Linked DNA regions of Magnetococcus marinus MC-1. The protein of the gene in region 1 interacts with the protein of each later gene in a pairwise test. Links are inferred from orthologs where the notes say so. Each region holds a gene or a part of one and is shown in the gene's direction. Other genes may lie near its edges. The genes, in order: accC, cysM and ribD.

Region 1 (10,605 bases):
GATGAAGAGCAGCAGATGCAACTATGGCGTCTACAGGGCATGCTTGGACGCATCTACGTTTATGACTTTATGAGCAAGACCCGCAACCAGCAAAAGCAGCGCCTGACCGGGCTACTGCAACAAGTAGAAAGCTATCGGACACAAAACAGGCCTTAACATACAGCCCTGCATATAGGCCAGGGCATTTGGCCGCTTTTACCGATATTTAGAGGAAATATTTAAAAAAGGCGCAAAATTCTCCTATTTTGCGCCTTTTTTTGTGTAACCCTCTCATTGCCCTAACCAACCGGTGAAGGCTTGAGAAAAATAGCTTTTCCTCGCTGTTTCTGCCCAAAAAATGCATTTTTTACAGATTTTTTATAAAAAATCATAAAATTTTGCGATTTTTCCCTGAACCTTTTGACGAACCGCTCTATACTGTCCGGGCGACGGGGTGAAGACCCTTTTTGATAACCTGTGTCGGAACGTGCCGGTCGCACTGTTTTACTTCGCTGCCGACAGTGAAGCAACGGAAGGGCAAAACGATGTCCCCATCCAAACCATGGCGCATATTGGTGCTCAACGGCCCCAACCTAAATATGTTGGGTAAACGTGAGGCATCCCTCTACGGCCACGAAACGCTGGCCGATGTCGAGGTGCTGTGCGCCGCAAAAGCCGCACAACTGGGGGCACAACTGGCCTTTTACCAATCCAATTATGAAGGGGCGTTGGTGGAGCGCATCCAACAGGCCCGGGAAGATGCCGATCTGATCGTCATTAATCCCGCCGCCTATACCCACACCTCGGTAGCCATCCGTGATGCCCTGTTGGCCGCAGAAAAACCGGTGGTGGAGATCCACATTAGCAACATCCACAAACGGGAACCCTTCAGACACCACTCTTACGTTAGCGACATCGCCCTGGGACAGGTGGTTGGGCTGGGCATACGTGGTTATGCATACGCCATGGAAGCCGGCATCACCCACCTTGAGAGTCAGGTAGCATCTAAGCCATAAGGAAGCGTAATATGGATCTCAAAGAGATTCGTCAATTGATCAAAATGCTCGACGACACCGATGTGTCGGAGATTGAAGTTTGTCAGGAGGGCAGCACGGTGCGTATCAGCCGTGGCATACAACCCACCTATATGACAGCCCCACCCCAGCACTATATGGCCCCACCCCAGCACTATATGGCCCAAGCACCGGGCTATCATGGCGCACCGGCTGCGGCACCCGCTCTGGCCACTGCCGAGACCAGCAGCGATCGGGGCAATGCCGTGGTGGTCACCTCACCGATGGTGGGCACTTTCTACAAATCCCCCTCCCCGGATGCCGCCGCCTTTGTTAAAGAGGGTGAAATGGTGGAAAAAGGCCAGGTGCTCTGCATCATCGAAGCGATGAAGCTTATGAATGAGATCGAATCCGAACACTCCGGGCGGCTGGTGAAAATTTTAGTGGACAATGCCAGCCCGGTCGAGTTTGGTGAAGAGCTATTCCTCATCGAGCCGGTGTAACGCCATGTTTAAGAAAGTATTAATCGCCAACCGGGGCGAAATCGCCCTGCGGGTGCATCGCGCCTGTAAAGAGTTGGGCATTCAAACGGTGGCCATTCACTCCACCGCCGATGCCGACTCGATGCATGTTAAGGTGGCCGACGAGTCCGTCTGTGTAGGTCCCCCCTCCTCCATGGACTCCTACCTCAACATCTCTTCCATCATGGCGGCGGCTGAGGTGTCGGATGCCGAAGCGATCCATCCTGGATATGGTTTTCTTTCAGAAAATCCAGAGTTTGCCGAGATTGTCAAAGCCTCTGGCCTGACCTTTATTGGCCCCGAACCGGAAGTAATCCGGCTGATGGGCAACAAGGTGCAGGCGCGTAAAACCATGATTGCCGCCGGGGTACCGGTGGTGCAGGGCAGCGAAGGTGCCGTCAATAGCGAAGAGGATGCCCTGCGTATTGCCCGTGAAATTGGTTTTCCGGTCATCATCAAGGCCGTTGGCGGCGGCGGTGGACGGGGTATGAAGGTGGTGCATGCCGAGGCGGGCTTGATCCGCGCCTACACGGTAGCCCGCAACGAAGCCCGGCAGTTTTTCCGCAACGACGCCATCTATATTGAAAAATATCTGGAAGCTCCCCGCCATGTGGAGATCCAGATTATGTGCGACCGTCACGGCAATGCTGTACACTTGGGCGAGCGGGACTGCTCGTTGCAGCGGCGTCACCAGAAAATTTTGGAAGAGGCTCCCTCTCCAGCGGTCTCACCAGAAGAGCGCCATAGATTGGGCACCCTCGCGGCCAAGGCGGCCCATGCTGTGGGTTATGAAGGGGCGGGCACCTTTGAGTTCCTCTACGACAAGGGCAACTTTTACTTCTTGGAGATGAACACCCGTATTCAGGTGGAACACCCGGTTACGGAGATGGTCACGGGCATGGATCTGGTTAAAGAGCAGATCCGTATTGCCGCCAATCTGCCCATGAGCTTTACCCAGGAAGATATTGTCATGCGCGGCCACTCCATCGAGTGCCGCATCAATGCCGAGGATTCAGAGACCTTTCTCCCCTCGCCCGGGCTGATTACAGAGTATCATGCGCCGGGTGGTGGTGGGGTGCGGGTGGATTCCAACTGCTACACCGGGTATCGCATTCCCCCGCATTATGACTCGATGATCGGCAAGTTGATTGTGCATGGGCGCAATCGTGAAGAGGCCGTAACCCGCATGCGGCGGGCGTTGGATGAGTATATCATCTGCGGCATTTCCACCACCATTCCCCTGCACCAGCGCATTATGCAGGATGCCACCTTTATTAGTGGCACCTATGACCTGCACTTTCTGGAGCGTTTTTTAGGAAAGTGAGCCAGCGGCACACGAGCGGGTCTTTGGTACGGCATCAAAGGCCCGTTTTTTTTATTAGAATAGGGATGACCGTGACCCAAAACGCCGAAGCCAAAGCCAATCTGGATCATCTGGAACCCTTTATTGACCGCGCCCATATTGCACTGCGGGTTGCGGAACTGGGGGTGCAGATACGTGGCGATATGGTGGGCAAAGACCCCGTTTTTCTGGTGGTCTTAAAGGGGGGCTTTGTATTTGCCGCCGACTTAATGCGGGCGCTGGATCATACGGTGCCGGTGGCTTTTACCAATGCCCGTCCCTGTGCCCACCTGCCCATTTTTAGCCGCGAAGATGAAGATTTGTTGCGGGGTAAAGATATATGGGTGGTGGACGCCCTGTTGGACCAAGGCCACAGCGCCATGCGCCTTATGCAGGGCTTACAGCCGTTGCAGCCGACCTCCATACAGTTTGCGGTATTACTGCACAAAACCGTTGAGCGTGCGGAAAAAATACCTGTCCGCTATGTGGGTTTTGAGGTGCCCGATACCCGGCTGGTGGGCTATGGGCTGGATGAAAATCAGCAATTTCGCGGCATGCGCAATCTCTACGCTTGGTGGCCATACGCGCAGGCTATTCGCGCCGACGAGCCCGAAGAGTTCCTGTAACCCCCCCCGGCCCACCGCCGCCTTGCTTCTTTGATCAGATAGGCACCCAACCCTCCTCCTCGCCCACAGCGTCACAACAGCACCGCAGGTGGAGAATTTCGATTAGGGACGCGCGCGATATACATGACTACGTATTAAACGCGATCATACCAGTGTTGAAAAGAATATAAATGACATTTACATGGGCGCATATCCTGCCAGCATAGTACTTTTTTGCCTAATTTTAAAAGGATTTCATATAAATTTGAGAAGAAGCTCCGGCTACGGGCAAGGTGTTTGAAAAAACAGCGTGAGAAGTCGATTGATTATAGATTTTATTGAGGAACTTGAAAACTGTTTAGGGAGAAGGTTGAGGCGAGTGAAGCCTGGGCCAAACCCCAAAAGTAAAGATTAAAAGACAGGAAAGGTGTTGGCTGATGCACATTTACCTGGAATTACGTAACTGTCTCCGGAATTACGGAGGAGTTCGAGAAGGAATACGCCATTCGCGCTGGAGGCGAATCGGTCAATGCGGCACTCAAGACGGCTCATGGCCTGGGGAAGGTCTGGACCCGGCGCCTTCAGCGAGTAACCTTTGCGGTCACAATGAAAGCTCTGGCCAGCAATGTGAAGCGCTTCCTGCGCTACCAGTGCGTCCAAATGGCCGGGAAAGAGCAAAAAGTGGAGCCTGTTCCGGCGTAATGGGGTAGAATACCCCTCGTTTCACGCTGAAATCGGCTCCGTAAAGAGGGATCAGAGAAGGGCCGTGTGGGGGTCCATAGCCGTTTTGCAGGATTTTCTTATCACGCAGTCGACTGGCCAGGGAATACACTCAAGCTCAAGCGGGCTTTTTTCGGGGGGCTCAAGCGTATGTCCCCGGAACTCCTCCCAAACGTATGTCCCCGGAACTCCTCCCCCCGCATTAAGTGTATGTCCCCGGATCTAGCATTAAATTTCAACAGAGCTCGGGACATCCCCATACAATCAAACAGGACTCAGAAATGCGAAAGTCAATTTCACTGAACACAAAAATGAAAATGGCTGAAGATGGTAGGATGGTCCAGTGTGTGTCGTGATATAGGATCAACAAGGTCTCTGTGATAAAGGGATATATAGATATGCTTAATAAGTCTGGAGTGATCTTTTGGCCCGTTGGAACAGGGGATAGCACGAGTATCGTGATCCAAGAAGGGGTCGTTCTCCAAGTAGACTTGCGCGATCTGAAAATGGCCGATGAAACCGGTGATGACCACGCCACATTGATTGATGCGTTGGCAGCAAACTTGCCGAAGGTTGAAGGCAAACCGTATCTCTCTGCTTTTGCTCTTACACACCCTGACAAGGACCACATTCTAGGTTTTGAAGAGTTGCTCGATAGGGTGACCATTGGTGAGATCTGGTTTACACCAAGGGTGTTTATTGAGCATGACCAGGACTTGTGTGACGATGCCGTTGCGTTCAAAAATGAAGCCGAACGACGTGTCCAAGAAATGATTAAATCAAATGGTGATGTGGGGGCAGGAGAGCGCGTCCAACTTATCGGTTACAATACGCTACTTGAAATGGAAGAATTCAAGAATTTTCCAGAAGATCGGCTAACTGTTCCGGGTAACTCAATCACAGAGATTGATGGGAATAATTATGAAGGTGGGTTCAATGCCTTTATCCACGCTCCTTTTGCGGAAGAAATAGTAGGCGACCGAAATGACACAAGCATGTGTATGCAGATTGTGCTCGGTAATGATCCCTCTCAAGGGGGAGTTTTACTTTTTGGCGACATAGCTTATCCACGCATTCGTAGGATATTTGATGCAACTAGAGAGGCTGGAAATGAAGAGTATCTGAAGTGGAAGGTATTTTTGGCCCCACACCATTGTAGTAAGTCGGCCATGTATCAAACTGAGGACGACAAGGAGGTTCTCAAACAGGATATGCTGGACGACCTTGCTGAATTCCAGGTCGAAGGTGGTGTCATTGTTGCCAGCAGCGAAAAAATTCCGTCTCAGAATTCGTCAGGAGACAATCCGCCGCATGCCAAGGCCAAGAGTCGCTATGAAGAGGTCGCAGACAATGGGTTTCTATGTACTCACGAAGACGGAGGAAAAGGTGCACCCCTTGTGTTCCAGGCTGAGGGTGGAACGCTAACTACCTCAGATCTTGCCGAAGCTGCGTTTACTGGATCAACCAGCAGACTGGCCACGGCTGTTGATGAAGCTCGTGGTTCAGACAGCCCCCCCTCGGAACAGGTCGGATATGGTGACTGAATGTCTATCATGGGGGCAACAACTTGCTCTGGAGCAAGTTGCGGATATTGTCGCAGCTAGCAATGGAACAGTCGAACTGGTGCAAATAGATCCGCCAACATCTGAAGGCGACACTCTGTTATTGCGCGTATCCATTGATACAAGTGATTACACGTTTCAAAAAGGTGGATTAAAATTCCGGAAGCGTGAAGGGTTTCACATACGTGTGTCATCCCGGTTCCCAATAGAGCCCCCTATTGCGAAATTTACACATCAACGTTTTATGGGGCAGGCTCATGTCCAATGGGGAAATCAGATTTGTCTTTATCTTGCGACCGACGTTGAATGGTCTGCAAGTGACGGCATGTTTGGCTTCATCAAACGGCTAGATCAATGGCTAGGTGATGCTGCTCAAGATCAGTTGGATCCTGACGACGCCCCACTGCATCCGCCAGCTGTATATCATAGCTCTGACACGAAATTTTCCGTTGAAATCGATACGCCGGAACTGGCAGATGGGGCTTCTCCCTGGATCGGAACTGCCAAGCTGAGAAAGCGAAACGACCATTGTCTTGATGTTTTCGAGTGGGCTGAGATACCAAATTCGCTTTCAAGAAGTGAGAAATATGCTGCTGTAATTTTGCTTGGCCAATCGATGCCAATGGAGTTCCCAAACACTGTAGATAAACTCATTACTACATTTCAAAGCTGCAATATCTCTTTTGGTCTGCTTTTTTCTGTCTTAAGATTATTTTCCCTGCACCAGAATTCTGGTGACCCGCTTTATTTTATTATCGGGGCCCCAATGCGCCGCCGAAAGGCAGGCGAGCCGCTACGTCAACACCTGACAGCTTGGAAAATAGATATTGAATATGTTACGGCTTTACACACCATTGTATTAGAAAAGGAAAGTGAAGCTGCTGACAAAGCGTGGGAGCTCATCAATGAATGGGCTTGCAATGCTACAACAGAATGGTGCCGTGTTTATGACAACCGCCCTGAAGTTACATTTAGGCGTGATCAAGAAACGAATGCGAGTTGGTTTTTGGGGAAGAGTGTCGTCTTGCTTGGATGTGGTGCCCTCGGTTCACACTTTGGAGAGTATTTGATTCGTGCAGGAGTTACAAAGCTACGTCTTATAGATTACTCGAATGTCCATCCTGGCATTCTTGTCCGGCAGCAATTCAAATATAGGCAAGTGGGGTATTCAAAAAATAGCGCCCTGTCTATGACACTTGAATCAATCAACCCGAAAGCAGATATAGATCACAAATTTTTCGATCTTACACAGGGCTGGCCTGAATCACTGTCTCTAGATGAATTTGACCTTGTGATTGATGCGACAGCTTCCAGGAGAGTTGCTGCTGCCCTCCAACTAGATTGGATAGCTCTTATTTCGTAAGCGCCCATTTATCCCCATCAACTACCCTGCCGGTTCAGCAGCAGATTTCAAATTCCACGGGAGCAACAAGTCGAACTCATCCACGGTTTGCGCTGTGGCGAGGCCCTCAAAGACCTTTGTGAGATAGACGAAGGGCTCCCAACCATTGGCTTTGGCCGTTTCAATCAAACTGTAGAGGTTTGCCGAGGCCTTTGCACCTCGAACAGAGTTGCTGAAGAGCCAATTTTTCCTGCCAATCACAAAGGGGCGAATGGCGTTCTCGGCTCTGTTGTTGTCAATTTCCAGGCGTCCATCATCAAGATATCGAATCAGAGAGGACCACTGATTGGTCAGATATCCCATCGCTTCGCCGAGTTTGCTTTTCGGTAACACCCCTGCTCGATTATCTTCCAGCCAGGTTTTCAACTCATCGATAATGGGGCGGGAACGCTCCTGGCGCACCTTGTAACGTCGCTCTGGAGTAGCCTCTTCCTCACGCAGATCCTTTTCCACAGCGTACAGTTTCCGGATCAGCGACAGTGCCTGCCCAGCCTTGCCTATCTTGCCTTTTTTGGATTTTCCCAACGCTTTGATCGCCTCGTCGAATTGACGACGGGCATGCGCAAAACACCCCATCAGGATCACATCTTCCTGCGCACCCACACCCAGATAACCTGCATACCCATCCGTTTGCAACCAGCCTTTATAGCCCGCCAACAGCCGTTTCGGAACCTCGGCACCGCGTGTGGGATCGTAATCAAACAAAATCACCGGACTACCCGGGGGACCACCTCGCTGTACCCACATATAGGAGTTGCTGGCTGCAACTTTATCTTTTTCCTTAAGCACTTGAATCGTAGTTTCATCCATCTGCAGGATATCGTAATCCAGCATCTTGTCCCGCATCAGATTGATCAACGGCTGCACCAGTTGGCCGCACTGGATCATCCAATTGGCCAGCGTGGTTCGACAGACATCAATCCCTGCACGGGTCAGAATGGCGCCCTGTCGATAGAGCGGTAACCCATCGGCATACTTGGATACCGCCACATGGGCCAATAGAGCAGCTGTAGCCAACGCCTTGGGAATGGGACGTTTGGGTGTAGGGGCCGTCTTCACGCCCTGTTTGCAATGAGGACAGCCATATTTGATCTGGATGTGCCGCAATACCTGCACCTTGGCCGGAATAATATCCAGTTGCTCGCTGGTCTCACGGCCAATCTCGACCAAATGGTGACCATCCAGGCCACAAACCAATGCCGACTCAGGCAACTCATGAATGATATCCACCCGGGGTAGCCACTCTGGCAATGGCTTGCGCCCTTTGGACTTCACTTTGCGGCTATGGGCAGGAACCTGGATCTCTTCGGCATCCTCTTCAGGTTCCTCGGCAGCCGTCACTTCTGCCTCATCGAACAGACCCAACTGACGGGGATCGCTCTTCTCACTGGAACGCCCAAACCGCTTGGCAATGAGAATATTCAGCTTCTCCCTCAGAAGCTGGGCTTCATGCTCCATACGCTTGCTTTTGTCCTGTAAAAGGACATTTTCAGCCTGCAAGGAAAGTATTATTTCCCGCAAAGCGGCAGGGTCATCAGGGAGTGTCTTTGGTAGCGTTTTCATAGCCGAAATTATACCAAAAAAACCGCCTTAACACTCTATACAATCGAAGAAAAATGCAGTTTATTGTGACCCTTCATTGCCGCCAGGTTGTAGCCATCAAGTAGCCAATTCAGCTGCCGCCCCGTGATTTGGATTTCTGCGGCACCTCCCTGGCGCAACCAGTGAAATCGGTCCTTTTCCAGCCGCTTTTGCCACAGGCAGAAGCCATTACGTTCCCAGTAAAGGATTTTCACCTTGTCCAATGATCGATTGCGAAACACGAACAGAGCCTCATCAAAGGGATTCAACTCCAGTTCTGCCTCCACCAATGCAGCCAGTCCGTTGATCCCCTTCCTGAAATCCACCGGCTCCAAACAAAGATGGACGACAGAAATATCCGGCGATGGGCGCATCATCACAAGGCTGCCACAGATCGCAGGACAGAGAGCAAGCTCTCGCCACCATTCCCTGACCACTCCACCGTCATACCATTTGGGAACTGAATCCGGCAGACCCCTGCTGAAGACTTTGAACTCAATTCCAATCGCTGAAAACGTCGCTTGCCTGATCCTGACTCTTCCAGAAAACCCATTTGCGTCAGCTTGCGCTTCCAAAAATACAACGATGGAAGGCTCAGCTTATGGACTTCAGCGTACTCCTTAATGGTGCCGACCTCAGAACGACAACTGCGTAAATGATCCAGCCAGTACCGCTGCTTCTCACTCAGCACAGACGCCTCAATTGATTTGTCTTCCATGTTCGCCTCCTAAAATTTTGAATTTCAGAAAGCGTGACATACCTTCAGATCAAACTGAACCCTGGGGATAAATGGGCGCTTACCTTATTTCAACGCCACCGACCCTCAGATGCACCATCAGTGATGATGCGTCTCTAGGAATGGCCTTCCTTAAAATGCCAAAGGCCGGTTTTGGCCCGTCCGACTTAATGCGAAAAACAAAATTGGCTGCATTCCATACAGATGGGCTAAGTGATTTCGCTGGTTCGTTCTGGCCGCAAGGGCAACAGGAGCGGGGGTTTCAGCCTGAACCGGGTTGCTCTGAGCCAACCTTTGTTGGATCAGCAGCTGATATCGCTTTCTTCGCATCGTCCTTTTTTAATTTTGCAGCAAGCGTGCTCCAGAGAGAAACTGATTATGTGGCAAAAGCTCTGTTTGTGTCCGCACAAAATGATCGCCGACCAATAGAGTCTCGCGTAGTTGACCTTGGAGTAGAGGATCTGAGTGAAGATGTAAACTATCAGTATCGTGTGTCTATTTCTCTAAGTGCAAGAAAGGGAGTGGAAAGCGAGATAGCATCAAATGCTCGGTCTGGTAACCGAACAAACGAAACTGGTGGCCTATTACTCGGTGAGATTGATGATTCACTTCAAAGTATCTATATCGATATTGCGACTGGCCCTCCACCTGATAGTCATAAGTCACCACAGCGTTTTCTATGCGGTGTTGAAGGGACAAAGGATCAGTGTTCGTTTTATGCGAACCGTAGTGGGAATTCCACTAAATTCGTTGGTGTATGGCATACCCACCCAGTTTCGATGCCGAATGCGAGCGATGTAGATCTTGAAGCAATAGCTCAGATTCTACATGCGCAAGAAAAAACACCCCGCCACGTCGTTATGTTGATTGTTGGTTTTGCAACGACAAACCCTACGTGGCGCTTTTATCTATTCCGGAAAAATCAATTCCGGTTTATTCCCGTTGAGATAGAGGCTGAAAAAGATGGAAGGTAAACCACGCAAAATCGGGCTGGCACTTTCTGGAGGGGGATCGCGTGCGGTAGCATTTCACCTTGGTTGTATGCGGGCACTGAACGATCGCGGTATTTTAGATAAGGTTAGTACACTGTCCACTGTTTCAGGTGGAAGTGTTATAGGCGGACTCTGGGCTTACTCAGACGATA
Region 2 (10,606 bases), 1.8 Mb from region 1 along the record:
GCCTCGCGTCCGGCGGCCAAGAGCATGACGCTCCCCATCAGCGCGACCCAGCCCCAATGGGTTTGGGCAAACAAGGTCTTGAGCACCAATCCCAACAGGGTAAGCTGAATAACGGTGCGGGTTGCGGCCATAAGAATGCGCTTGCCCAGGTTTAGCTGTAAGGCGATGCTGGTTGCGGCCATGGCCAATACCAGCAGTGCCGCGAGGCTGAGTTCCCAAGGGGTGATGGGGAGAGCATTCATGGTTGCACCTCACGAAAACCGTGGCCAGGGGTCAGTTCAATGATCTGGGTGGCAACCCGTTTGGCCTGAGCCAGATCATGGGTGATCCATAACAGCGTGGTCTGGTGGTGGGTTCGATAGCGGTTGAATAGCTGCTCAACCAACTGGGTACGGGTGGCATCCAGATTGGCGGTGGGTTCGTCCAACAGCAACAGTTGAGGTTGGCGGGCCAGCAGACGAGCAATGGCCATGCGTTGCCGTTCGCCGCTGGAGGTACGGTGCATGGACCAGGATAAACAGGCCGGTTCCAAGTGCAGCGCCTGAAGCAGGGGGATGGCTGCGTCAGAATCGGTAAAGTGCTCACCCACGCGATCATGCCACCAAGCGCTCTCAGCGGGTAGGTAGGCCACGCGGCTACGCCATTGGGGGGCAGGGGTCTGCTGCTGCCATGCTCCTTGCCACTGCACCTGGGCCGTGTGAGGGTCCAGATCACAAATGGCGCGGAGCAACAAGGATTTGCCACTGCCCGAAGGACCCATAATGGCACAGCATGTGCCCGGCGCAAGACGCAGCGCCAAGGCGTGCCCGTCAGGCAGGATAAAGCCGCTCAGGGAGAGTCCCGCTTGGGGATCTATCTCCAATGTTTGTGTGTGGTTCATTTGAAAAGGCTCTTTTCTTTGCTCTGTACTTAGCTGTACAATAGGGGTCGTACAATAAGGGCTATACGGACATTTACCACGCCAACCTGGAGAGCTTACACCATGGCCACCTTGGAATCATTGATCGGCAACACACCTTTGGTAGATCTTGATCGTGTGGTCAAGGGGTGTGTCGAGGGGGTTAAGCTGTTGGCTAAGGTGGAGGGTAATAATCCGGGGGGGTCGGTCAAGGATCGTGCCGCCTATGGCATGTTCATGGGGGCGGAGCAGCGGGGTGTGCTCAACCGGGAGACCCGTATTTTTGAGGCCACCAGTGGCAATACCGGCATCGCCTTGGCGATGATGGCGGCACGTCGCGGGTACCAGCTTACCTTGGTCATGCCCGAGACGATGACCCTGGAGCGCCGCGCCACCATGGCGGCTTATGGTGCGGATTTTCTGCTGGTCACGGCGGAGCAGGGTATGGAGGGGGCCATTGATCTGGTTAATGCCAAGGTCGCCAATGGCGAGGGGATTAAGCTGGACCAATTTTCCAATGCGGATAATTGGGGTGCCCACTACCGCACCACGGGTCCGGAAATCTGGCGCGATACCCAGGGGCAGATTACCCATTTTGTGAGCGCCATGGGGACCACAGGGACCATCATGGGGGTTTCGCGGGCCTTAAAAGAGCGTAACCCGCAAATTCAGATTATCGGTGTGCAGCCAGATGAGGGGTCGCAAATTGCGGGCATTCGTCGCTGGCCACAAGCCTATATGCCAAAAATCTTTGAGCCATCCCGGGTGGATACCATTTTGGACGTCAACACCGCCGAAGCGCGAGAGATGACCCGCCGTTTGGCGCGGGATGAAGGGCTTTTTTGCGGCCTCTCAGCGGGTGGGGCGGTGGCGGCGGCGCTCAAGGTTTGCCAGGGGTTAAGCCAGCCCGGCACGGTGGTGGTGATTATTCCAGATCGGGGGGATCGCTACCTTTCGACCGATCTGTTTCTCTGAAATGGGTAAAGGAGAAGGCTCTCCCACTTTTTATTGCCCCATGATGGGGAGGGTAAACCGGGCTAGGCTGGGGGGCGTGGGTCGTTGGGGGCGGGCATGGCCCGCCCGTTAAACAAGATAGCGGGCTTGGACCCTGGGTGAATCTCTTTTCATGGAACCGATTTGATGATAATCAGCGGAGCGTTTGGCTTGTTATTCATCATCTCCAGCATTTGCAGCACCTCTTTTTTGGCACTAAAATGGTTGTGCAGGGACATTGAGCAGCGACCATCTTCCCGGGTGGTAGCCAGTACCGACATGAGGTGGTAGCAGTCTGTCTCATGAAAATTTGGGTGATTTTCCGCTAAACAGCGCCGGCTGATATAGTGATCGTGCTCCTCGATCTCCAGGTTGGGGCAGGGAGTGTAACCCTCCTTGGCGATAAAAATGGGCGCACGGGCCTTGCCCTTCAGAACTTCGGGATTAATGATTCTCTGAAAACTTTGCACGATGCAACAGGTACCCGCTCCATTACAGGGCATGGCAGCTCCAGCGGTGATATGGTTAATTATCGGCCATTTTTTCCAGTATACGCAGCTAGGCGAAATGCGTCAATGCGCTCAGAGGGTGCAAGTTTAAAAACTAATGTCACTATGTCTGTGTGATGTGTTTGTAAAAACCTTGCAAACGCTGTGTGTCAAGTTAGTCTAACTGTTTTTCCCAAGCCACTTAGTATGATTTTTATAACGGTTTTGCACCTCGTTCCACAGCTCTTCATAGCGGGTGGCGTCGGGGGTGCCCTTGGCAAAGCTGGTGACGGGGGCGCGTTTAACCCCCATGGCTTCGATCAAGTTGGACTCTTCAATAAAATGACGGCAAAAGATGGCATGTTTGCTGGGCACAGTCTGGCTAACCACCTTATGGATGGGCTTGTTTAGGTTGACGAGGTTAAAGAAGGGCAGTAGCAACATTTTTTTGTGCTCTTGCTTGCTCAGAAAACGCACCAACCGATTGTAGGCTCGCAGGGATAGGGTGGTGGGAATGAGCGGTACCAGTAGCACATCGGCCACCTCAAAGATGCTTTCAGAAAGCAAGGTCAGGCCGGGCGGGCAGTCTAAAAAAATATTTTCATACTCTTTGCGCAGGGGCTTGAGTACACGCTTGATCCCCTCTAGCGGCTTACGCTGTTCGCTCAGTAGGGTATCAAAATGGCGGTAGGAAAGATCCGCAGGCAGTAGGTCAAGGTTGGGATAACCGGTCATGCGCAGCAGTACATCCAGGTCGTGACGGTTCTCTAGCAACCCACGGCCACCCCCTTTAACCTTGGGCTTAACGCCAAGATAAAAGCTGGTGCCCGCCTGGGGGTCGAGATCCCAAATGAGGGTGGGATCATTTTGGCGCGCGGAGAGGTAAGAAAGATTAACCGTGCTGGTGGTCTTTCCTACACCGCCTTTGATATTGTAGACCGCATAAACTGTCATTTTAATCTTCGACCTTCCTAGGTGCCCGTGGCATGTAAGAGACCCATTTTCGCTATCTCTTTGCGCACAGTCAATGAGAGAACCGTTGAAAGGGTCTGACAGAGTGGTTATGATGCATCCGGTTTGTTGTAGGTGTTTGGCAGGGTGATCCCACCCATCGAACAGCATACCATAGCTGGCACAGTACCATCATTTCATGGTGGTACATGAGTATAACACCTTAATGTGGGTTGTGTGACAGCATGATGGTAATGCAATTTGTGAGGAGTCGACCATGCGTGTTGCGGTGACCTATGCCCAACCTAATCGTCAATTGCTGCTAGAGTTTGAGGTTCCCGAGGGAACCACCGCTCAGCAGGCGGTAGAGCGCTCGGGTATTTTGAGTAAGTTTCCAGATATTAATCTGGCCGAGCAAAAGCTGGGTATCTACGCCAAGTTGGTGGAGAATGATCAAGTATTAGAAGAGGGTGATCGGGTCGAGATCTACCGGCCAGCCAAAGGTAAGCCCAAGAAAAAAGAGCGTCCCGCAGCCAAGAGCGTGGCAGAAAAACCTGCTCAAGGGGCCGAGGCTGCCGCAGGAGATGCAGATAAAGCGGCAAAGATAGCGGCCATTAAAGCCAAGGCCGCAGCGGCCAAAGCCGCCAAGGGCGAGGATGCTCAACCGGAGGCAGCCTCAGCCGACGATAAAGCCGCCAAAATTGCCGCCATCAAGGCCAAAGCCGCCGCGGCCAAAAAAGCCAAAGATGCGGCTAACAAGGCTGAGCATGCATGATCACCCGGCTTATGGGGTAGCGTATAAGACGGCTCTTCCGGATTGGAAGGGCCGTTTTTTATAGATGAGTGGGGGGAAGCGGTTGAAGCAAGTGGGATTGCAGCGGTTTCGTATAACGGTGGAGTTTGATGGCAGCGCCTTTAGCGGTTGGCAATCGCAGCAAAACGCGCCTTCGGTCCAGCAGGCGCTAGAGCAGGCGCTGGCCCCTTTGCATAACGAACCCATTCGGGTACATGGCTCTGGGCGTACCGACGCTGGGGTGCACGCCACCGGTCAGGTGGCCCATTTTGACGCCCCGGCCCATCGGGATGCAGCGACCTATCTACGTATTCTCAATGTGCGCACCCCCCACAGCATCGCGGTATTGGCTTGCCAACCGGTGGCAGAGAGCTTTCATGCCCGCTACGATGCCTATTATCGGCAATATCTTTACCGTATTAACACCCGTAAAATTCCCCCAGCTTTGGAACGCAGTCGGGTGTGGCACTATCCCTATTTGTTGGATGCAGAGCGTTTGGCAGAGGCCAGTGCCCTGCTGTTGGGCACCCACGATTTTAGCAGCTTTCGGGCGGCGGGTTGCCAATCGAAAAGCCCGGTCAAATTTATGCGCTTGATCCAGTGGCAGCAGAGGGGTGATGAGTGGCAGGTAAGCATTGGTGCCAATGCCTTTTTGCAACACATGGTGCGTAATTTAGTTGGGACCTTGGTATTGGTGGGGAAAGGGGATTGGCCCGTGGCACGGGTGGCAGAGCTGTTGGCGGCTAGGGATCGGGTACAGGCGGGGCCTACGGCGCCGGCATGGGGGCTCTATTTAACCCATATCTGCTACCCCGGCGACCAAGGTGAGCCGTGCCCTCCCATAACCCCTAAGATTTAGCCCACTTTACAAAGTGGTGGGTGGACGTGGCATGTACAAGGGCCAGCAGGCAACCGCTGGTGCGCCGCTGCTGGTCCTTGTGCATGCCTGATAAACCAAGCTTACGCTTCGACGGGGTAACCTTCGGCACGGATGGCGCTGGCGGCGCGTTCACCCACGTTGGCGGTGTCCGCATCAGCGGCTAAGGTCAGGGTGACGGTGGCCGCTTGTAGATCAATGTCGCAGTCAACAACACCATCCACCCCCATGGCGACCTGGGTGACGGCTTTTACACAGTGTTGGCAGGTCATGCCCGCGACGGCTAGTGTTAATTGTGCCATGGTTTCAGCTCCTTGCATATTTTGAACGATTTGCCATGTTAAGCCCACCATGGGCAGGGGTCAACAGGCTCTAGCATAAGGAAGGGAATATGGATCTTTTTAATGCGGCCATTTTGGCGCTGATTCAGGGAATAACCGAATTCCTACCCATCAGCTCTTCGGGCCATCTTATTTTGACCCCCTATCTGTTGGGTTGGCAAGATCAGGGTTTGGTCTTTGATATTGCGGCCAACAGTGGTTCATTGGCCGCCGTCATGCTCTATTTTCGGCGTGAGGTGGGGCAGATGTTGCGCGGGGGCTGGAGGTTGCTATGTGCGCCTAGGGCGTGGCGTCAAGCCAATGCAGAAAGCCACTTGGTGCTCCAATTGGCACTGGCGACCATACCCGTCGGGCTGGTGGGGTTGGCCTGTAAGGATTGGGTGGCCACCGTGGCGCGGGATCCCATGATTATTGCCACCACCTCCATCCTGTTTGGCTTGCTGCTGTGGTGGGCCGATCGTCAAGGTCGATGCAACAATGATGGCAGTGCTTTAAGCTGGCGGCAGGTTGGCATCATCGGTATTGCCCAGGCTTTTGCTCTGATCCCAGGTACTTCACGCTCTGGTGTAACCATGACGGCGGGTCTGATGCTGGGGCTTACCCGCGAGGCTGCGGCACGGTTTTCGTTTTTAATGGCGATCCCCGTGGGGATTTTGGCGGCCCTGCTGGATCTTAAAGATCTTTTCGCACACCCCATGCAGGGGGACGAGCTCTATTTTTTAGGGGTGGGATTTTGTGTTTCTGGCCTCTCGGCTTATATGGTCATTCACGGCTTGCTGGCGTGGTTAAAGCGCCAGACCATGACCCCCTTTGTGGTCTACCGGGTGGTTTTGGGTGTGGTGATTTTCGCCACACTGGGCTAGCCCTTTATACCCGCGAAACGGCGGATGGAATGGCCTGAGCGCCCCCTCGGTGGGGAGAAAATAAGGGTCGCTTTATCAAGAGGATTGCGGTGCAAGAAGCGTTGGCTGAGTGGGTGTAACCAAAACGGTTGAGGGTTGCAATCCCCCACCCAGGCGGGGGAAGTCGCTGCCTGGGTGGGGGTGTAGCCTATTGGGGCATGGATGCGCTAAGGCTGGGTCGATCCAGCACGCGGTCCATTTGCGCAACGGTCTCTTGAATGTGGACAGCAAGACCGCCGACGGTATGGGCCGAAACAGCGGCACCATCCATGGTGTTGAGTAAGTTGAGAACCCGGTTGAGATGATGTTTGGCCTGGTTCAGGAGCGAAAGTTCTTCTTGGGTCAGGGTAATGGATTCTATGCCTGCCATGGCACTTCTCCTTTAGGGGTGCGCATCGTGTTACAAGTAAGGCCAGCTAGCCTTGGAGATTAGAGCAGCAAGTTCCATGCCCCTTCCATAGGCTCAATCCCCCTGTTTACCAATGTTTCACTTGGTAGAGCCTCCCCCGTCATGCGCTGCCAGGCCTTTCCACAGCTAGCCTTTATGGATGCATGATTGCCCCTCTTGCCCGACCCTTGGTTAGGTGCTGGATAGTCGGTATTAAAAAATCATAACTAAATGATATGATGTGTAAAAAATTCTTTTGGCGCAGTGCGTGCATAAAAATATAGGCTGCGTAGAATCAAGAATATAAAGAAAGGCTCTGCTGAGGGCAAAAAGCGCTTTAAACAAGCCTGCGGGCAGCCATGTAGGACACACATTGAGTCGTTAAGCGGGAGGTCCCCATGGAACGGGGTAGGGATAAACAGCAGAGTTGGATCTGGCTACGGTGGGCTCTCTTGACGCTGCTGGTGGGTTGGAGCGCCCCTGCGGGTGCGCTTGAAAATCCCGTGAACCAAGCCTTAGCCTCCTTTTTCCCCGCTCAAATCCAGCAGCAGTTGGAGTGTAAGGAGGGGCGTCAAGTTTTGGGGAATCATGAAAAACGTGTCGCCGAACTCCAACAGCAACGCCAACAAGCTCAGCAACATTTAAAGGGAATTGACGGGCAAGTTAACGCCTTGCAGCTTCAAGGGGTGCCGTCTGCCGCGCTCTTTAAGGTGTTGGAAGAGGCCCGTGTTTTATCGGAGCAGTATCTAAATAGCACCCATCAAGCCTACCAAAATGCCCAGCAAGAGATGCAGGAGATGAAGCAGCGTTTTGCCATTTATTGTGGCGCGCTCAATATGGCGGTACCCGTGGAGAAGGATGCCAACCAAGCATGGTTGCAGCATAACCAGATGGATATGGCGCTGTTTGTCCGTGACAACGCCGCAACAGAGCCTACGCTGGTGGCCCCGGAGCAACCAAGCATTCCCACGGGTATAACCATGCCCGCCCTCCCACAGCACGCAGAGCCAGGGCACATGCCAACAGAGGCCGAGACCGACGATCTTGACCAAGCCACCGCGCCAAGCAATAGCCGTGAAGAGAGGGTAGGCGATGCTAAGCAGGTTGCGGCGCTTACTGCGCCAAGCAATAGCCGTGAAGAGAGGGTAGGCGATGCTAAGCAGATTCCCATGCAGACCTATTATTTGCCTGCGTGGCTTGGCTCGGCTCAGCCGGTTGTTAGTGTGGCCTCCCAGAGCCTAACCGCACAGCCAACGGCAGCCGTTGCCAAGGTTGAAAAGAGCACGCTCAAGCTACAGCCTATTACCATTATTCGTACCCAACGCGTGCAGGGCGATCAAGCCATGCGACTGATCTATTTGGGGAGTTTTAGCGACGTGCAGGCCATGACCAGCATGAAATTGCAGGTGAGTAATTTGCTGGCCATTAGCCCCGACCACTTTGTCGAGCGGGACTATTACAAGGGACAGCTGATGCGTCTGTATTTGGGGCCAATGGCAGCGCAGGCGGCCCACAAAGCGCTACAGCATGTTGCTTCGGCCTTAAAATTGGATAACCTTAGAATGGTAACGGAAAAAAACCTGTAAGGCTGTTTTAACGCATGGGGCAGTCATCCCGGATCTCAAACAGGGCATAGAAATTACTGTTTCTTAGGGCACCCGCCACCTGCCGGCAGGGGTTGCAGAGGAGCACCGTTTTGGGTTTGCTACCCAACTGTTCAAAGAGTACCAGCAACATACCAAGACCCGCGCTATCAATGGACGCTACCATATCTAAGTGGATGGTACAGCGGGTGTCAGGGCTGAGGCTGTGGATTACCCTCATAAAGGTTTGGTGGGCGCAATGGTTGAGATCCCCCCTCAGAACCAGTACGACCCGTTCGGCATCTATGCTTTGCTGGATCTCCATGCAAATGATTCCCAATTAAGTAGAAGTAAATGGTTGCAAAAAAAATGGATGGGTAAAAAACGATCCAAGATTACACGATAGATGTCTTAACAATGGCTTTCAAGAGAATAGTGCGGCTTTTCCCCATTCGACGCATGGGTTGTGATGACGGCCCGCTTCATCTTACCTCCCTGCATGACCAAGAGCCTAGCATGCCCACACAGCATGGCGGTGCCACGGGCAGCGTGTCGCGGCTGTGGGTAGGGTGGATTAAACCAGACCCATACGCATGGCATAACGCACCACATCGGCGGTGGTATGCAGGTTGAGTTTACGCATCAACCGGGTGCGGTGGGTATCGACGGTTTTGGGGCTTATGCCCAGGCTACGGGCGATCTCTTTATTGGTTTGACCATCGGCAACAAGCCTGACCACCTCTTTTTCACGGGGGGAGAGTTGCACGGGCAGGTCATCCAGCCGTTCGAGCTCGTTGACCTTTTCGGCGACCACTTCACTGACAAACCGCTTACCGGCTGCCACCGCTAGAATGGCGTCCAACAGTTCGGAGAAGGCATTATCCTTAACCACATAACCCAATGCGCCAGCCTGTTCTGCTTTAATTGCTAAGGTAGGGTCATCATGCATGGTAAGCAGCAAGAGGCGGGTAGGGCGTTTTTCCTCCACCACCCTTTTGACCACATCCAGGCCATTTAAGCCGGGCATGGAGATATCTAACAAAGCCACATCGGGATTGAGATCACGGATGAGCTGTAAGGCGTCATCACCGCGACCAGCCTCACCCACAATTTCTAATTCTTGATGGGCACTAAGTAGGTGGGCCAAGCCTTGGCGAAAAATGGTATGATCGTCGGCCATAATAATGCGAATCATGCTTCTGGCACCCTCACTGCGATAATGAGCCCTTGCTGGGGGGCTGTGGTAAAATGAGCCGTACCACCCAGTCGCTCGGCCTGTTCATAAATAATAGAGAGCCCCAACCCCTTGGCTGTGCGCCGGGTTTGGGCTAGGTCCATACCCACACCATCATCGGCAACCACCAAGGTAAAACCTTCGCCTTCTACATGACTGAGCTCAATCTGTAAAACCTTGGCTTGAGCATGCTTGAGGGCGTTGGTTAAGCCTTCCTGGAGAATACGGAATAGATTGTAGGTGATCTCTGCGTCCAGTTCATTAAAATTACCGGATGTGTGTAGATCTAGGGTGCCCTCCCAGTTACGGCTTAGGCGGTGACACCACCAACGGGTTGCTTCCTCTAAGTTCATACGCTCTAAAAAGGAGGGGCGCAGCACGGTGGTAATATCCCGCAGTTGACCAATGCAATCCTGTAACTCCCCGACCTCATCTTTTAGGGAAATACTGGCTTGCTCGGCCACCAGACTTTTCATCTCTAAGCCAAGCTTAATCGCTTGTAACGATTGGCAAATGCTCTCATGCAGCAGGTTGCCCAGCCGTTTACGCTCTTCAATTTCAAGTTTATTTTTTAGGTGGCGCAGGGACTCTTGCAACGCCTTTTTTTCTGTAATATCGGTGATAATCTCCAAACGGGCCAAGCGATGATCCACCCAGCGAATGGCCAGCACACGCACCGCATACCAACTCTTTTCGGTGGGATGAAAATATTCTCCAGAGATGCGCCGTGTCGGTTCTCCGTCGGGATGGATCAAGGCGTTTTCATCACAGAGGCTCTGGCGCAGGGTGTCATCCATATGCAGTGTCTGCTGGGTGCAGGGTAGGATGTGCAGGTGCTGTTGGGCCATGGCATTGATAAAAAAATTCTCCTGCTGATCCAGCGAGGTTACTCTGACCAAGGCATCGAGGCCATCCAAAACTCTTTGCAAACGCTGGTTAGACTGTTTTAACGAGGCTTCATAGTTATGCCGTAAGGTGACATCCCGAGAGATGCCCTGGTACCCCTTAAACCGCCCCTGATGATCGTAAAAGGGCACGCCGTTGGTCTCTAAAATCACTTGTCGCCCCGTTTTGGTGTGGAGCATGGTGCTGGTAAAAATTTCCAGCGGGCTCTGCTGAGCCGCAATTTCACGGAACAGCCTCTCCACCTGTTGACGC
Region 3 (3,984 bases), 620 kb from region 1 along the record:
CGCCAACGTTCAACCCCACTCCGGTTCCCAGGCCAACATGGCAGCCTTTATGGCCATTGCCCCGGCGGGTTCCACCATCCTGGGCATGTCGCTGGCCCATGGTGGACATTTGACCCACGGTGCCAAGGTTAACTTTTCCGGCCAGATCTACAATGCGGTGCAGTATGGCTTGAATGGAGAGTCTGAGCGCATCGACTTTGATCAGGTGCAAGCCTTGGCCATGGAGCATAAACCCGCCATTATCGTTGCGGGTGCCTCGGCCTACAGCCGTATCATTGATTTTGCCAAATTTCGTGAAATCTGCGATGCCGTGGGTGCCAAACTGGTGGTGGATATGGCGCACTTTGCCGGTTTAGTGGCCACCGGCGAACACCCCAGCCCCTTCCCCCATGCCGATATTGTGACCACCACCACCCATAAGACCCTGCGCGGTCCCCGTGGCGGTATGATTTTAACCAACGATGAAGAGCTGGCGAAAAAGATCAACTCCAAGATCTTCCCCGGTATTCAGGGTGGCCCGTTGATGCATGTGATTGCCGCTAAAGCGGTGGCTTTTAAAGAGGCGCTCTCACCTGAATTTAAGATCTACACTCAACAGGTGCGTAAAAATGCTGTCGCCTTGGCTGAGGTATTGGTGGAGGGGGGACTGCGTATCGTCTCCGGCGGGACAGACAACCATCTTATGTTGGTGGATCTTACCAGCCGCGATATCACCGGCAAAGATACGGAACATGCGTTGGAGCGGGCAGGTCTAACCTGTAATAAAAACGCCATCCCCAACGATCCACGCAGTCCTTTCATCACCTCGGGTGTACGCCTTGGTACCCCCGCTGCGACCACCCGTGGATTTGATGAAGAGGCCTTTCGTGCGGTGGGTCGCCTGATCGTGCGGGTGGTGGATGCGGTAGCAGCCAGCGGCGGTGCGGGAGATCCGGCCATTGAGGCTGAGGTGCATAAAGAAGTGGATGCTTTGTGCCAAAAATTCCCAATCTACGCAGACATTTAACAGGGATCTTCATCACATAAGGCGGCGCATTTGGTCTGTTGAATTGGGCTAAATGCGTCCCCTACCCTGAGCCATTCATGGGGTGCTGGGCTGCTGGTTGTATGGATGCCTAGCCATATCTTACCACCGCTTTGTATCATTCCGGTTCCAATATCGCCACCGTCTGAGGGTAGAGATCATGGCCAAACCCGATGCTGGTAAAGATCGCGCCTATATGGACCACGCCTTACGTTTGGCCGCACGCGGCCTAGGGCGCACACGACCCAACCCTACCGTGGGCTGTGTGATTGTAAAAGAGGATCGCATCATCGGCAGAGGGTGGCACCGCAAGGCTGGCGGCCCCCATGCTGAGGTTGAGGCTCTGCGTATGGCCGGCGAGGCGGCCCGTGGGGCTACCGCTTATGTGACCCTGGAACCATGCAGTCATCATGGCCGCACACCACCCTGCTGTGAAGGGCTGATTAAAGCAGGCATTCGGCGGGTGGTGGCTGCCATGGAAGATCCGAATCCGCTGGTCTCTGGTCAGGGTTTTCAACGCTTGAAACAGGCGGGGGTGGTGGTGCAGGTAGGGGTGCGGGAAGAAGCCGCCCAGATGTTGATCCGTCCGTTTATTACCCGTATTTTGCACAATCGACCCATGGTTACGCTGAAATCGGCGGCCTCTCTGGATGGTAAAACCGCTACCCGCGAGCGCCATAGCCAGTGGATTACTGGCGAAGCTGCCCGTAAACGAGGCCACCGTTTGCGCGATACCCATGATGTGATTTTAACCGGCATTCAAACCGTGCTGGCGGATGATCCACGACTTACCTGCCGGTTAAAGGGGGGACGGGATCCAATCCGGGTTGTGGTGGACAGCAGCTTAAAACTTTCTGAAAATGCGGGGGTTATCAATCCTGACTCCACCGCGCCGGTATGGGTGGCCACCACCTTACGGGCTCCAGAGGAGAAGCGTGCGCTGTTTGCTTTGCTGCCCGGCGTTGAGGTGATCATGTGCGCCGAGGATGATACAGGACGGGTAGATCTTTACGATCTGATGGAAAAATTGGCGAAGCGCGAGATTACCAGCGTGTTGGCTGAGGCTGGTGGTGTATTATCCGGTGCTTTATTGGACAAAAGGCTGGTGGACCGGATTGCGCTGTTCATGGCCCCGATGTTGATTGGTGGACGTGAGGCGTCGGGTATATTGGATAGCTTGGGGGCGGCTAAATTGACGGAAGCACCGCGATTGGACCATGTTACCCTGACCTCGCTGGATGGGGATCTGTTGGTTGAGGGCTGCGTGGTGTATGGTGCCACCGAAGGCTAAGGGGGAGGATGCCCAACTGAGCCATATTTGGCGGCGGGTTTGGTGGGGTTTTCTTTCTATTTTATCCTCATTTGGAGGATAATCGCGGCGATGGGTCGTGTTGAACGGTTCTTTTTATAGATTTACCTTGCATGGTTGTTGCCGTTGTAGGGTGGATGATCCACGATCTGGGGCATGGATAGCCTGTTTCAATGGAGAGCGCGAACCATGTTTACAGGATTAATTGAGACGGTTGGTCAGGTGGCGGCGCTGAGAAAGGGTCATGGTGAGTGGCAACTTTCTGTGCAGAGTGATCTGCCCATGGCTGAGGTTAAGTTGGGGGACTCTATTGCGGTAAGTGGTGCCTGTTTGACGGTGACGCAGATGGCGGGTCGTCAGTTTACGGTGGAAGTTTCTCAGGAGTCTGTTGCCAAAACCACGTTTGCTGCCCTACAGGTGGGTGCTGCGGTTAATCTGGAACGCGCCCTGCGCATGGGGGGGCGTCTGGACGGGCATTTGGTGCAGGGCCATGTGGACGCGGTGGGGTGGTTGGAGTCGCAGCAGCCCCGTGGCGGTTCGATGGAACTTTGGTTCCGTGTGCCGGGAGAGATTGGGCGCTATATTATACCCAAGGGCTCTATAGCCATTGACGGGATTAGCTTAACGGTCAATCAGGTTGCCGATGGTGAGGATGCCACACGGTTTTCGATCAATGTTATTCCGCTGACACAGCGCAAGACCACCTTGGGCGGGCTTGCGGTGGGCGGTCGGGTGAATGTAGAGACAGATCTCTTGGGTCGTTATGTTGAGCGGCTCTTACGTCGGGGTGGCAACTGCGCGGTTAAGGGTAGCGACCACGGCATCACGGAAGCGTTCTTAAAAGAGCGCGGATTTGCTTAAAGACGGTACTATGTCCGATTTCAATTCCATTACGGAAATACTGGAAGATTTTCGCCAAGGTAAGATGGTTATCTTGGTTGATGATGAGAACCGTGAAAATGAGGGCGACCTGATTGTTGCGGCGGAGTTTTGCGACGCGCCAGCGGTTAACTTTATGACCAAGCATGGTCGGGGTTTGATTTGCCTCTCCCTGACGCAGGCACGGGTCGAGAAGCTACAACTGCCTTTAATGGTGGTGGATAATGACGCCAAGTTTAAGACCGCCTTTACGGTCTCCATTGAGGCTAAGGTAGGGGTTACGACGGGCATTTCGGCGCAGGATCGGGCGCGTACCATTGAGGCCGCCATTGCGGACACCAGCGGCCCGGAGGATATATCGCGTCCGGGTCATGTTTTTCCACTGGTGGCTAAGGATGGTGGGGTTTTGGTGCGGGCTGGTCACACAGAGGCTTCGGTGGATTTGGCACGGCTGAGTGGTTTAAAGCCGGCGGCGGTGATTTGCGAGATTTTGAAGGATGACGGCACCATGGCGCGGGTGCCGGATTTGATTCCGTTGGCCAAGCAGATGGGGATCAAACTGGGGACCATTGCGGATTTGATTGCCTATCGTCGTCAGACTGAACAATTGGTGCATCGTGCGGTGGAGACACGGCTACCGAGTGCCTATGGTGGTGAGTGGAAATTGGTGGCCTATACCAATGATGTGGATCAACACCAGCATGTGGCGTTGGTTAAGGGCAATGTGGATGATGGTTCGCCGGTGTTGGTACGGGTGCATTCGGAGTGTTTG

The links.
Region 2: the proteins of accC (region 1) and cysM interact in binary tests that used the Escherichia coli proteins (3 or more experiments, as listed by UniProt). The link is inferred for Magnetococcus marinus MC-1 from one-to-one orthologs.
Region 3: the proteins of accC (region 1) and ribD interact in binary tests that used the Escherichia coli proteins (3 or more experiments, as listed by UniProt). The link is inferred for Magnetococcus marinus MC-1 from one-to-one orthologs.

Annotation. Positions count from the first base shown.
Region 1 is NC_008576.1:791,150-801,754, reverse strand. Bases 743-3,668 are described here. They hold accC (acetyl-CoA carboxylase biotin carboxylase subunit), read left to right. Parts: upstream 743-1,499; coding sequence 1,500-2,837; downstream 2,838-3,668. Other genes in these bases: MMC1_RS03405 (phosphoribosyltransferase), read left to right, coding at 2,903-3,481; accB (acetyl-CoA carboxylase biotin carboxyl carrier protein), read left to right, coding at 1,007-1,495; aroQ (type II 3-dehydroquinate dehydratase), read left to right, coding at 743-995. Also shown: MMC1_RS03425 (hypothetical protein), read left to right, coding at 1-156; more of aroQ, read left to right, coding at 525-742; MMC1_RS03400 (ComEC/Rec2 family competence protein), read left to right, coding at 4,579-5,724; MMC1_RS03395 (ThiF family adenylyltransferase), read left to right, coding at 5,714-7,105; tnpC (IS66 family transposase), read right to left, coding at 7,127-8,707; IS66 family insertion sequence element accessory protein TnpB, read right to left, coding at 8,743-9,102; IS66 family insertion sequence element accessory protein TnpA, read right to left, coding at 9,102-9,443; MMC1_RS03375 (Mov34/MPN/PAD-1 family protein), read left to right, coding at 9,584-10,435; MMC1_RS03370 (patatin-like phospholipase family protein), read left to right, coding at 10,425-10,605. UniProt on the Escherichia coli protein: This protein is a component of the acetyl coenzyme A carboxylase complex; first, biotin carboxylase catalyzes the carboxylation of the carrier protein and then the transcarboxylase transfers the carboxyl group to form malonyl-CoA.
Region 2 is NC_008576.1:2,565,229-2,575,834, reverse strand. The notes cover bases 1-2,927. They hold cysM (cysteine synthase CysM), read left to right. Parts: upstream 1-982; coding sequence 983-1,873; downstream 1,874-2,927. Other genes in these bases: MMC1_RS10750 (ParA family protein), read right to left, coding at 2,560-2,927; MMC1_RS10755 (hypothetical protein), read right to left, coding at 2,023-2,394; MMC1_RS10765 (ABC transporter ATP-binding protein), read right to left, coding at 239-880; MMC1_RS10770 (ABC transporter permease), read right to left, coding at 1-242. Also shown: more of MMC1_RS10750, read right to left, coding at 2,928-3,333; MMC1_RS22080 (RnfH family protein), read left to right, coding at 3,608-4,105; tRNA pseudouridine(38-40) synthase TruA, read left to right, coding at 4,197-4,982; MMC1_RS10730 (heavy-metal-associated domain-containing protein), read right to left, coding at 5,084-5,302; MMC1_RS10725 (undecaprenyl-diphosphate phosphatase), read left to right, coding at 5,392-6,204; MMC1_RS10720 (hypothetical protein), read right to left, coding at 6,392-6,613; MMC1_RS10715 (hypothetical protein), read left to right, coding at 7,030-8,217; MMC1_RS10710 (STAS domain-containing protein), read right to left, coding at 8,225-8,539; MMC1_RS10705 (response regulator), read right to left, coding at 8,789-9,409; MMC1_RS10700 (PAS domain-containing sensor histidine kinase), read right to left, coding at 9,406-10,606. UniProt on the Escherichia coli protein: Two cysteine synthase enzymes are found. Both catalyze the same reaction. Cysteine synthase B can also use thiosulfate in place of sulfide to give cysteine thiosulfonate as a product.
Region 3 is NC_008576.1:180,434-184,417, reverse strand. Bases 409-3,249 are described here. They hold ribD (bifunctional diaminohydroxyphosphoribosylaminopyrimidine deaminase/5-amino-6-(5-phosphoribosylamino)uracil reductase RibD), read left to right. Parts: upstream 409-1,184; coding sequence 1,185-2,315; downstream 2,316-3,249. Other genes in these bases: MMC1_RS00855 (bifunctional 3,4-dihydroxy-2-butanone-4-phosphate synthase/GTP cyclohydrolase II), read left to right, coding at 3,205-3,249; MMC1_RS00860 (riboflavin synthase), read left to right, coding at 2,523-3,194; glyA (serine hydroxymethyltransferase), read left to right, coding at 409-1,006. In the rest of the region: more of glyA, read left to right, coding at 1-408; more of MMC1_RS00855, read left to right, coding at 3,250-3,984. UniProt on the Escherichia coli protein: Converts 2,5-diamino-6-(ribosylamino)-4(3h)-pyrimidinone 5'-phosphate into 5-amino-6-(ribosylamino)-2,4(1h,3h)-pyrimidinedione 5'-phosphate.